Regions from separate parts of the Paenalkalicoccus suaedae genome, predicted to be linked through region 2. Evidence: a T-box and tRNA genes for the amino acid it is inferred to sense, from the RefSeq annotation. Region 2 holds a T-box; the other holds one or more tRNA genes.
What was found. A T-box is a leader RNA that pairs with one kind of tRNA and senses whether it is charged. The one in region 2 lies ahead of tyrS (tyrosine--tRNA ligase), so its partner is inferred to be a tRNA-Tyr.
Positions count from the first base shown of each region.

Region 1: it encodes a tRNA-Tyr, which carries the amino acid that the T-box ahead of tyrS (tyrosine--tRNA ligase) is inferred to sense. The anticodon was not compared.

Region 1 is NZ_CP041372.2:2,753,801-2,760,264, reverse strand. Features, by position in the region: rRNA gene FLK61_RS14845 (23S ribosomal RNA) at 74-3,012, shown strand; rRNA gene rrf (5S ribosomal RNA) at 3,136-3,252, shown strand; tRNA gene FLK61_RS14835 (tRNA-Ala) at 3,262-3,337, shown strand; tRNA gene FLK61_RS14830 (tRNA-Met) at 3,364-3,440, shown strand; tRNA gene FLK61_RS14825 (tRNA-Ser) at 3,452-3,544, shown strand; tRNA gene FLK61_RS14820 (tRNA-Asp) at 3,567-3,642, shown strand; tRNA gene FLK61_RS14815 (tRNA-Tyr) at 3,664-3,747, shown strand; tRNA gene FLK61_RS14810 (tRNA-Trp) at 3,754-3,827, shown strand; tRNA gene FLK61_RS14805 (tRNA-His) at 3,848-3,923, shown strand; tRNA gene FLK61_RS14800 (tRNA-Gln) at 3,944-4,018, shown strand; tRNA gene FLK61_RS14795 (tRNA-Gly) at 4,026-4,100, shown strand; tRNA gene FLK61_RS14790 (tRNA-Arg) at 4,117-4,193, shown strand; tRNA gene FLK61_RS14785 (tRNA-Gly) at 4,220-4,293, shown strand; tRNA gene FLK61_RS14780 (tRNA-Ile) at 4,311-4,387, shown strand; tRNA gene FLK61_RS14775 (tRNA-Asn) at 4,393-4,467, shown strand; tRNA gene FLK61_RS14770 (tRNA-Glu) at 4,494-4,568, shown strand; tRNA gene FLK61_RS14765 (tRNA-Lys) at 4,584-4,659, shown strand; gene FLK61_RS14760 (NADP-dependent glyceraldehyde-3-phosphate dehydrogenase) at 5,165-6,464, shown strand, end outside.
Region 2 is NZ_CP041372.2:2,637,732-2,644,195, reverse strand. Features, by position in the region: gene FLK61_RS14245 (transglycosylase domain-containing protein) at 1-2,341, opposite strand, end outside; T-box leader at 2,503-2,706, shown strand; gene tyrS (tyrosine--tRNA ligase) at 2,763-4,043, shown strand; gene FLK61_RS14235 (hypothetical protein) at 4,222-4,515, shown strand; gene rpsD (30S ribosomal protein S4) at 4,564-5,166, opposite strand; gene FLK61_RS14225 (sensor domain-containing diguanylate cyclase) at 5,492-6,464, shown strand, end outside.

The DNA.
Region 1 (6,464 bases), 120 kb from region 2:
AAACAAACGAAAGGTTTTTCCGAGTGTCTTAGAAGATAGCCAAGAAGTAAAACGACGTCCTAACAGTAAGTTAGGTTAAGCGAATAAGGGCGCACGGTGGATACCTTGGCACTAGGAGCCGATGAAGGACGGGACGAACACCGATATGCTTCGGGGAGCTGTAAGTAAGCGTTGATCCGGAGATTTCCGAATGGGGGAACCCACTACCCGTAATGGGGTAGGATCCATATCTGAATCCATAGGATATGAGAAGGCAGACCCAGGGAACTGAAACATCTTAGTACCTGGAGGAAGAGAAAGCAAATGCGATTTCCTTAGTAGCGGCGAGCGAAACGGAATTAGCCCAAACCAAAAGGCTTGCCTTTTGGGGTTGTAGGACATTCCATACGGAGTAAGAAAGAGAGAGTCTAGACGAAGCGATCTGGAAAGATCCGCGGTACAAGGTAACAGCCCTGTAGTCAAAAGACTCCCTCCTCCGGAGTGTATCCTGAGTACGGCGGGACACGTGAAACCCCGTCGGAATCTGGGAGGACCATCTCCCAAGGCTAAATACTCCCTAGTGACCGATAGTGAACCAGTACCGTGAGGGAAAGGTGAAAAGCACCCCGAGAGGGGAGTGAAAGAGATCTTGAAACCGTGTGCCTACAAGTAGTTGGAGCCCGTTAATGGGTGACAGCGTGCCTTTTGTAGAATGAACCGGCGAGTTACGATTACGTGCAAGGTTAAGTTGAAGAGACGGAGCCGCAGCGAAAGCGAGTCTGAATAGGGCGACATAGTACGTGGTTGTAGACCCGAAACCGGGTGATCTACCCATGTCCAGGGTGAAGTCCAGGTAACACTGGATGGAGGCCCGAACCCACGCACGTTGAAAAGTGCGGGGATGAGGTGTGGGTAGGGGTGAAATGCCAATCGAACTCGGAAATAGCTGGTTCTCCCCGAAATAGCTTTAGGGCTAGCCTCGAGGGAAGAGTATTGGAGGTAGAGCACTGATTGGACTAGGGGTCCCCACAGGATTACCGAATTCAGTCAAACTCCGAATGCCAATTACTTATCCTCGGGAGTCAGACTGCGAGTGCTAAGATCCGTAGTCAAAAGGGAAACAGCCCAGACCATCAGCTAAGGTCCCAAAGTATACGTTAAGTGGAAAAGGATGTGGAGTTGCTTAGACAACCAGGATGTTGGCTTAGAAGCAGCCATCATTGAAAGAGTGCGTAATAGCTCACTGGTCGAGTGACTCTGCGCCGAAAATGTACCGGGGCTAAACGTATCACCGAAGCTATGGATTAACACCTTAGGGTGTTAATGGTAGGGGAGCGTTCCAAGGGCTGCGAAGCAAGACCGGAAGGACTTGTGGAGCGCTTGGAAGTGAGAATGCCGGTATGAGTAGCGAAAAGAGGGGTGAGAATCCCCTCCGTCGAAAGCCTAAGGGTTCCTGAGGAAGGCTCGTCCACTCAGGGTTAGTCGGGACCTAAGCCGAGGCCGAAAGGCGTAGGCGATGGCAAACAGGTTGATATTCCTGTACCACCACGCTTTTGTTTGAGCAATGGGGGGACGCAGGAAGGTAGGGAATGCGCACGATTGGAAGTGTGCGCTGAAGCAGTGAGGCTGGTAGATAGGCAAATCCGTCTACCGTAAGGTTGAGCTGTGATCACGAGCGAAATTTAGTAGCGAAGTTCCCGATCCTACACTGCCAAGAAAAGCCTCTAGTGAGAAAGCTGGTGCCCGTACCGCAAACCGACACAGGTAGGCGGGAAGAGAATTCTAAGACGCGCGGGAGAACTCTCGTTAAGGAACTCGGCAAAATGACTCCGTAACTTCGGGAGAAGGAGTGCTCTATTAGGGTGCAAGCCCGAGAGAGCCGCAGTGAATAGGCCCAAACGACTGTTTATCAAAAACACAGGTCTCTGCGAAGCCGCAAGGCGAAGTATAGGGGCTGACACCTGCCCGGTGCTGGAAGGTTAAGAGGAGGGGTTATCCCTTACGGGAGAAGCTCTGAATTGAAGCCCCAGTAAACGGCGGCCGTAACTATAACGGTCCTAAGGTAGCGAAATTCCTTGTCGGGTAAGTTCCGACCCGCACGAAAGGTGCAACGATTTGGGCACTGTCTCAACGAGAGACCCGGTGAAATTATATTACCTGTGAAGATGCAGGTTACCCGCGACAGGACGGAAAGACCCCATGGAGCTTTACTGTAGCTTGATATTGGATGTTGGAACAGCTTGTACAGGATAGGTAGGAGCCTTGGAAACCGGAGCGCTAGCTTCGGTGGAGGCATTGGTGGGATACTACCCTGGCTGTTTTGACATTCTAACCTCGAACCGTGATCCGGTTCAGGGACAGTGTCAGGTGGGCAGTTTGACTGGGGCGGTCGCCTCCTAAAAAGTAACGGAGGCGCCCAAAGGTTCCCTCAGAATGGTTGGAAATCATTCGCAGAGTGCAAAGGCATAAGGGAGCTTGACTGCGAGACATACAGGTCGAGCAGGGACGAAAGTCGGGCTTAGTGATCCGGCGGCACCGTATGGAAGGGCCGTCGCTCAACGGATAAAAGCTACCCTGGGGATAACAGGCTAATCTCTCCCAAGAGTCCACATCGACGGGGAGGTTTGGCACCTCGATGTCGGCTCGTCGCATCCTGGGGCTGAAGTAGGTCCCAAGGGTTGGGCTGTTCGCCCATTAAAGCGGCACGCGAGCTGGGTTCAGAACGTCGTGAGACAGTTCGGTCCCTATCCGTCGCGGGCGTTGGAAATTTGAGAGGAGCTGTCCTTAGTACGAGAGGACCGGGATGGACACACCGCTGGTGTACCAGTTGTTCCGCCAGGAGCATAGCTGGGTAGCTACGTGTGGACGGGATAAGTGCTGAAAGCATCTAAGCATGAAGCCCCCCTCAAGATGAGATTTCCCATCACTTATAGTGAGTAAGATCCCTTAGAGATGATGAGGTAGATAGGTCTCGTGTGGAAGCATAGCGATATGCGGAGCTGAGAGATACTAATCGATCGAGGGCTTAACCAAGATATATAGTTTTACAGAAGGCGTCAACTAAGACGATTCTTCTTCTACATGTTCACTATCCAGTTTTGAAAGGTCAACGACCTTTATCTTTCTTGATTCGCACAGCGGAGCAAGAAATCATAGTCTAGTGACGATAGCAGAGAGGTCACACCCGTTCCCATGCCGAACACGGAAGTTAAGCTCTCTAGCGCCGATGGTAGTTGGGGGCTGTCCCCCTGTGAGAGTAGGACGTTGCTGGGCTGTACATATGGGGCCTTAGCTCAGCTGGGAGAGCGCCTGCTTTGCACGCAGGAGGTCAGCGGTTCGATCCCGCTAGGCTCCACCATATACATTTTAATAATTGGTTTATTTGGCGGTGTAGCTCAGCTGGCTAGAGCGTACGGTTCATACCCGTGAGGTCGGGGGTTCGATCCCCTCCGCCGCTACCAAATATTTACTCGGAGGAATACCCAAGTCTGGCTGAAGGGATCGGTCTTGAAAACCGACAGGCGGGTCAAACCGCGCGGGGGTTCGAATCCCTCTTCCTCCGCCATTATTTTTAAAAACTAGTAAGTGGTCCCGTGGTGTAGCGGTTAACATGCCTGCCTGTCACGCAGGAGATCGCGGGTTCGATTCCCGTCGGGACCGCCATTTTATTTCAACTTTATACGTGGAGGGGTAGCGAAGTGGCTAAACGCGGCGGACTGTAAATCCGCTCCCTCGGGTTCGGCAGTTCGAATCTGCCCCCCTCCACCAGCTTTTAGGGGTATAGTTTAACGGTAAAACGAAGGTCTCCAAAACCTTTGATGTGGGTTCGATTCCTGCTACCCCTGCCAATTAATTTTATAGTAATGCGGCGATTGTGGCGAAGTGGTTAACGCACCGGATTGTGATTCCGGCACTCGTGGGTTCAATTCCCATCAGTCGCCCCATTTATTCCTTATAGTAATGAAGGGCTATAGCCAAGCGGTAAGGCATCGGATTTTGATTCCGTGACTCGCAGGTTCGAATCCTGCTAGCCCTGCCAATTACTTGCGGAAATAGCTCAGTGGTAGAGCACCACCTTGCCAAGGTGGGGGTCGCGGGTTCGAATCCCGTTTTCCGCTCCAGAAGATACTCATATACGCGCCCGTAGCTCAATTGGATAGAGCGTTTGACTACGGATCAAAAGGTTAGGGGTTCGACTCCTCTCGGGCGCGCCATTTTAATTTCATATTTCTTTAACTACGCGGGTGTAGTTTAGTGGTAAAACCTCAGCCTTCCAAGCTGATGATGTGAGTTCGATTCTCATCACCCGCTCCATTTTTATGCTTATTAATGGGCCTGTAGCTCAGCTGGTTAGAGCGCACGCCTGATAAGCGTGAGGTCGGTGGTTCGAGTCCACTCAGGCCCACCATTTGTTCCACAGTAGCTCAGTGGTAGAGCTATCGGCTGTTAACCGATCGGTCGTAGGTTCGAATCCTACCTGTGGAGCCATTTTCCCAATAATAAGCGATAACTATGGCCCGTTGGTCAAGTGGTTAAGACACCGCCCTTTCACGGCGGTAACACGGGTTCGAATCCCGTACGGGTCACCATCTTATTTTTAATAAGAGCCATTAGCTCAGTTGGTAGAGCATCTGACTTTTAATCAGAGGGTCGAAGGTTCGAGTCCTTCATGGCTCACCATTTTTAACTTTTCACCTTATCTCATTAGAGATAAGGTTTTTTGTTGTCTTAAAGAAGAAAATTCTATTGAGAAGATTCATTTTGTCGGACATCGGTTTATTATTATAGCGAACAATCTTATACAGCTTATGCATAGTCGTAAATAAGAAATTATAATCGTTAATCGAAGCGAACGATGAAGCAAATTTTTCTGATAAAAGAAAGAGGAGAGGGCTTAACAAGCGCGCTTACCCCTCTAGTCAAATTAATTAGCAATAGAGTAAATACTTGTCATAATGGAGTATATGATACACTATAACGAACGACATATACTAGCTCGTAATTATTATAGTAGAAATTTAGTGCACCGAAACATGTTAGATAATTTCTGAATATTGTCTCTATTAGACGGACAGTACTCATATAAAGAACGTTAAAAATCAGCTTATTTTGAGCAAAGTAGTTGTTTGTAAGAGTTTTCACATGGTTTAATTAAAAGCATTACAAAGATTGGAGAGTGAGTTACATGGCTTTACGTCAACTTAACAGTAAATATAATACACTAGTAAATAATGAATGGGTAGGCAGTGCGAACGGAGAGACTGTCAAGATCTATTCTCCTGATGACAACTCTTTAGTTGGTGAGGTTCCTGCATTAAGTCAAGATGAGGTTGATGCAGCGATTAATAAAACAGCTGATGTCCAAGAAAATTGGGAAGCAACAGAAGGCTATGAGCGTTCTGAGCTACTGCATAGATGGGCGACTGAGCTTGAGAAGATGACGGATGAGATTGGTGAGATGATTCACCTTGAAGTAGGAAAGACGCTTTCTGCAGCTAAAAGTGAAGTAAAAAGAACGGCGCAATTGATTCGTCATACGGCTGAAGAGGGATTACGTACGCATGGTAGCTTCATTCAAGGAGATGCATTCCCTGGAGCAACCAAAGCTACAAAGGCAATGGTACAAAAAGTGCCTCATGGCGTTGTACTTGCCATCGCGCCATTTAACTACCCTGTTAACTTAGCGGCTTCAAAAATTGCACCAGCATTAATCACAGGTAATACGGTAGTATTCAAGCCTGCTACACAAGGTGCGATTAGTGGTCTATTAATGATCGAAGCATTAGTAAAAGCTGGATTACCTGAAGGCGTATTAAACGTAGTAACGGGACGTGGATCTGTAATTGGTGATTTTGTTGTCACACACGAGAAAATTGATATGATCACGTTCACTGGTGGTACTGCGACAGGTCAGCACATCGCGAAGAAAGCATCGATGATTCCAGTCGTACTTGAGCTTGGTGGTAAAGACCCAGCTATCGTACTTGAGGATGCTGACCTTGATAAGACTGCTAAAGAGATCGTTAACGGCGCATTAAGCTACTCTGGACAGCGTTGTACGGCTATTAAGCGTGTCATGGTTGTAGACAGCGTAGCTGATGAACTGGTTGAAAAGCTAAAAGAACGTATTTCCGCGCTAAAGGTAGGTAAATCAAGTGAAGAAGCAGATGTAACACCTATGATCGATCAAAAGTCTGCTGATTTCGTTACAAGCCTTATTGAAGACGCTACTTCTAAAGGTGCGAAAGTAGTAGTGGAAGGTAAGAAAGAAGCAAACCTTCTCGGACCTACTCTGTTAGATAATGTTACTGAAGAAATGGATGTTGCGTGGGAAGAGCAGTTTGGACCTGTCCTACCAGTTATGCGTATCCACAATGAGCTAGAAGCAATTGCTCTTGAGCGACGTAACCAGTATGGCCTGCAAGCAAGTATCTTTACGAAAAACTTAGAGAACGCATTTACTATTGCAGATAAGCTAAACGTAG
Region 2 (6,464 bases):
TCAACTCTAATGCACGATACGATTCCCCGTTAATCGTGACATATTGAACTCTTTCTAAGCTGTCATCTACTTGAGTAGGGACAAATTCAGCGTTAAATAAGTCAGTCGTTACAAGACCTGCCTCGCGACATAGGTCAGATGGTAATAAACCAGAAATACCACAGATTGTTTGACTGACAATACCTTCAGGCTGTGTGAAGGATTCTTCAGGATCCATAAATTCTGGATCAATCTCATGAGCAGCATTAGCTAAGGAAGCCCAGAGCTGTTGAATTCGAGCGCCGTAGCTTTGACCATTGAATTCATTAGATAAACGAACGCTCTCGTCACCATAACCTACCCAAATACCCATTGTGAAGTTAGGGTTTGTTCCTACAAACCAATAGTCAATTAATGAGTTAGATGTACCAGTCTTACCAGCTAAGTCAGTTGAGAAGTTTAACATACTTGGCAGTCTTGATGCTGTACCAGATCCAGCCAATACATCTCTCATCATATCGAGCATTAAATAACTAGTTTGTGGAGAAATAACTTCTGTTTGAGCGTTCTCGTGTTCGAATAATACTTCTCCACTAGAATTTTCTATTTTAGAAATCATATACGTTTCTCGTCGATTTCCTCCGTTAGCAAACGTGGAGAAAGCTGCTGTATTAACTTCCACACTTGTGCCAACTGTACCTAATGGAGTTGACTCGTTCAAGTAGCCTGATAAATAAGGACCAAATCCGAATCTCACCATTTTTTGATAAGTAGCTTCTTCACCTATAGAAGGATAAAACGTCCTTACTGCAGGAGTGTTGAAAGAGCGTTGTAACGCTTCACGAAGAGTTACAATGCCGGCATAACGGTTGTTGAAATTGTAAACTGGATTACCATTCGTTTCATAGTCATAAGGGAAATCCGGTGTTATAGATCCAGGTTGCAATCTCCCCTGATCCATTAAAATAGAATACGTGATCGGCTTCATAGTCGAACCTGTATTTCTTCTCGTACCTGAGCCGAGCATTGGCTTGTAAAATGCGTGGTTTTGTTGCTCGTAAGAATAATCGCGTCCACCAATAAAGCTAATAATGGCACCAGTGCGGTTATCCATCAGCATCGATCCAACCTGCTCAAGGTCGAATACAGGAACTTCTTCGCCGTCCTCGTTTGTCACAGATCCAGCGCTTCTATCATCGAATGTAAAAGCTTCTACGGCTGCTTCTTGAGCCTCATAAATGTCTCGATCAATCGTTGTATGGATGCGATATCCATCTCTCGAAATCGATCTAGATGCTTCTTCCCAATAGCGTTGGAAGTACAGCTGTCTTGATTCCGTATCTTCAATCTCATCGAGGTTGACATCGTCACGTTCCATAAAGATATCAACTAAAATTTCCATCGCACGAAGACGAGCTTCATCTACGACATAAGGGTAGTCTTGAATACTGCTTGATTCAGGCTCCGTTAAGTTTGCCCGAATATCGTAACGTAAAGCATTTTCGTATTCGGATTCTGTAATATACCCACGTGAAAGCATACGACTTAATACGGTCTCCATTCGATTTAAACCGGAGTCTAAATCCTCTTTTACATCTCCATTACCATCGAATGGTGTGTAGGCAAAAGGACTTTGGGGTAGACCTGCAATAAATGCTGCTTGTGGAATGTTTAACTCACTCACATCCACACCGAAAATACCTTGTGCCGCTGCTTGCACGCCAGCTATTTGACGACCAGAGGCGTTTCTACCGAAAGGAACGATGTTTAGATATGCCTCTAAAATCTGATCCTTTTCGAGGTGTTGTTCAATTCGCATGGCAAGCAAAATCTCCACGGCCTTACGGTCATGGGTAACTTCGTTCGTTAAAATCTGGTTTTTGATTAATTGTTGGGTGAGTGTACTACCACCCGTTTGCGTGCTAGCATTAGAGAAGTCTTGGTATACCGCACGGAATAAAGCTTTTGGTACAATGCCATCGTGCTCGTAAAAATATTCATCCTCTGTTGCAATAACACCATGAATCAAATGCTCAGAGATTTCATCTAAGCTAACTTCCCGACGTTCAATCGGATTCGGTAAGTCGCCTAAATAATCATCACCTGCAAAATATAATTCTGTCGATTCTTCGTAGTCATAAATTTCTCGCTCAATATCTTCAAATGAGCGAATTGGCTCATCTTCAACGAGCGAGGCAAAATACCCGCCTGCTGCGCCACCAACAAAGGCAAGCATAATGACACCAAGTGTGAAGAATAATAAGAATAAGTTCCAAAAAACAGCAGACGTTACGCGAACGCTCTTCGTAACGAGCTTCGCTTCACGACGTTGAAAGAAAGAAAATCGAGATGGGTTGCTCATAGTTTAACCTCCTAAAAGTCCTCCATATTATAGCACAATTACCCTCCTTACATATAGGTGTCTAGTAGTAATTATCATAAGGTTCGACAAGAATGTGACCAATTCCACACACACGATATTGACATCGAGCCGATACTTGTGTATAAATGACTATGGATATATGATGTGCAATGAAAAGGAAGCAGTAGCTGTGGTCCTCCTACTCAAGAGAGCTGGTGGTGCTGAGAACCAGTGTAGTGGCCAACGTGAATTACGTCCTTTGAGCATTTCTATGGAAACATAGAACGTCAGTAGCGCGATAAGCTATATCGAGTGAAGAGCAATGTCTCTTAACTAGGGTGGTACCGCGATAATTCGTCCCTTGTCTATCTATAGGCAAGGGGCTTTTTTGTGCAATAAACTATTTTAATGAGGTGAAGAAATGACATTATTAGAAGATCTACAGTTTAGAGGGTTAGTAAATCAGAGTACAGACGAAAAAGGATTGGCAGAATTACTTGAATCAGAATCAGTGAAGTTGTACTGTGGATTCGATCCATCTGGAGATAGCCTCCACATCGGTCACCTATTAACGATCATTATGCTACGTCGTTTTCAGCTAGCTGGTCATAAGCCAGTAGCATTAGTAGGTGGGGCGACAGGGCTCATCGGTGATCCGAGTGGAAAAAAAGCGGAGCGCACCCTAAACGAGCGCGAAGTCGTGCAACACTTCAGTGATAAGATCCGCGGTCAATTAGAGCGTCATCTCGATTTTACTGGCGAAAATAAAGCAACGCTTGTTAATAACTATGACTGGATTGGGCAACTGTCTGTCATCGACTTTTTACGCGATGTAGGAAAGCATTTTGGTGTTAACTACATGCTTGCGAAGGATTCTGTCGAGTCACGTATTAAAGACGGTATTTCCTTTACCGAGTTCAGCTACCAAATTCTACAATCGTTCGATTTTTATCACCTTAATAAGGAAGCGGGCGTCAAGTTACAAATCGGCGGTAGTGACCAGTGGGGCAATATCACAGCAGGACTTGAACTAATTCGTCGCATGAACGGACAAGAAGAAGGAGAAAAACCAAAAGCATTTGGCTTCACGATTCCACTAGTAACCAAGTCAGACGGAACGAAGTTTGGTAAGACCGAAGGAAATGCTATTTGGCTTGACGAAGAAAAAACATCTCCGTATGAGTTTTATCAATTCCTATTAAATACAGAGGATAGTGACGTTGTTAAATTCCTAAAGTACTTTACTTTCTTAAATGAGAAAGAAATTAGTGAGCTTGAGGTAGAAGTGGCAGAGCGAGCGCATGAACGAGCAGCTCAAAAGCGTTTAGCAGAAGAGCTTACAACGTTCGTACATGGAGCAGAGGCGCTTCAATCCGCTCAAAATATCTCCGCTGCATTGTTCGGTAAAGGTGATTTAAAGGAGCTTACTGGGAAAGAAATTAAAGAAGGATTTAAGGAGGTGCCTTCTTATGATGTTCATGAGGAAGAGATTCTATTAGTGGACCTACTAGTGGCGGCGGGGATATCGCCTTCGAAGCGTCAAGCTAGAGAGGATATCACGAACGGAGCTGTATACGTGAATGGAGATCGTCATCAGGATCTAGAAAAAATGGTCGCTGCTGAGGATAAGTTAGATGGTCAATTCACGATTGTTCGACGTGGTAAAAAGAAGTTCTTCTTAATTAATTGGGCACAAGCATAAGCGAATTATGTTCATGTAAAAAGGCATTCTCCATAGAAATTGGAGGTGCCTTTTTTCATGTACACATACAGGTTAACTGTCACTACCAATCGAATGAAGCAAATTCCTATTTTAAGGGAACTTTTCATGAGATAATTCGTATATGTTACTAAGTAAAAAGGAAAGGAGACGTATACATATGAACTATGCATTAAAAGTAATAGGAATGATCGCTGTTTTATACGGGATATCATTTGGCATTTCCTATTTCTTCGATTTTCTATTGGCAAACGTCGTTTTCATTGCAAGTATAGTTGGTGGCTTCATCGCATGGGGTGGAGGAGCATCATCACTCGGGGAAGCGGCTACATCTCAAGCTTCGAATGGAGCGTACGTTGGCAAGAAGCAGGGGAATAATAACGTACCATTTATCACACCCTTCTTTGTAGGGGCTATTCTTACTCTACTATCATCCTTTTTCTTATACTTCTAGACACAAAAAAACGCTAGCCATTTGGCTAGCGTTTTTAGTAACAAGCTATTAACGAGAGTACCACTCAACGATTAACTGCTCATTGATTTCAGCTGGAAGCTCAGAACGCTCTGGGTAACGTACGAACGTACCTTCACGCTTGTCTTCGTTGAACTCAAGGAATCCAGGAACGAAGTCGTTTACTTCTAGAGCATCTTTAACAGCGTCTAGGTTTAGAGACTTCTCACGAAGTGCAATTGTTTGACCAGGCTTCACGCGGAAAGATGGGATGTCTACGCGAGATCCTTCTACAGTTACGTGACCGTGGTTAACTAGCTGGCGTGCTGCACGACGAGTGCGAGCAAGACCTAAGCGGTAAACGAGGTTATCTAGACGAGACTCAAGAAGAATCATGAAGTTCTCACCGTGGATACCGTCTGCTTTACCAGCGATTTCGAATAATTTGTGGAACTGACGCTCATTCATTCCGTACATGTGACGAAGCTTTTGCTTCTCCTGTAGCTGAAGACCGTATTCCGTTACTTTTTTACGTGAGTTAGGACCGTGTTGACCAGGTCCGTAAGGGCGCTTTTGTAGCTCTTTCCCAGTGCCGCTTAGAGAAATTCCAAGACGACGAGAGAGCTTCCAAGATGGGCCAGTATATCGAGCCATAATTGACTCCTCCTTATAATGATAGATTAGTGAAATAAAACCGTAGTAATCTCGTTCAAGTAGCCATTTCATTTTAGGTACCTTCGCCTCGACAGCTAGAGGTTACGCAATACCCCTCGTAATGAATCCGGGAATGAAATGTACTTCATGACGTTTACAATGGCTGTCTTATTTGCACAACTTCCAGTGTATAGATATTGATGAAATAAGTCAAGTCTAAAAAACAAATTAAAGGAAAGACTACTAATTTCAAAATAGTAGACGTATCTAAACGAAGTTCGGGGTATAATAACCTATAAGAGTTTATAAGAAAGAAGGGACCTCCATGGATACGCACGTAACAGATCATCTTCATACAATTATGGAAGAGCTATATTGTTCCCTTCTAGCTGAGGGAGAGTTAACGGGGAATGAACGAGTTAGGCTCCTCGACCAACGCAAACAGGTTATTTGTGCTGTACTTCCCGAGAAACATCAATCGGACAAGTTTTCCAATAATGATGACAGAGACCCTTCTATTACGTATATTATGCAAGAATCAAAGCCCTTTACAATAGAAAACTATACCATGATTGTTACTGTAGAAGGTACAAATGCAGACAAAGTGCTCTTCCTTCCAGAGACTATTCGTAAAGCATTACTCATTCTCATTCGAACAACGTTGCCAGTACATCGCAAAGCAGAAGCAGAAAAGGACGCTGTGCTACAACTATTATCTGAAATGTCTGAAGACCACAGTTTATTAAGCTTCTCAGAACGTTTTATTCATTACTTTAAACATATCGTGCAGGAATATCCAGTTACGTTGTTTTTAAAAGAAGAGGCGACAAATACCTTCCATCCATTAGCCTCTTCATTGGAGTCTATAAAGGCAACTCCACAGGAACATATTGTTTCAGATATTGAAATTTCACATTGGCAGCCTTTAAGAGTCCATAACCTTCAGTTTGAGCAAGCAGATGCTTGGGAGGGCCTCCTATCTGGCGAACCGATCTTTTTATTACCTATATTGTCGCAGAAAGAGATCATTGGTGCTGTTGGCGTGCACACAACCTTTAGCGCATTTTTGCAGGAGCAAAAAAATACTATATCAAGCTTTATTCATTCGTTCTCACCTTGGTTTGCAACGTTACGTGTGCAAGAAAAAATGTTAAAAGAAAAAATGCGTAAAGAGCTTTTATTAAAAGTAAATAAAACGTTCCACTCTTCTATGGATGTAAACAAAATTCTAGAGGAAGTACTTCTAGCAATTAAGGGAGCTTATCCTTCGTTCCGATTACAGTTATTTCTATCCCATG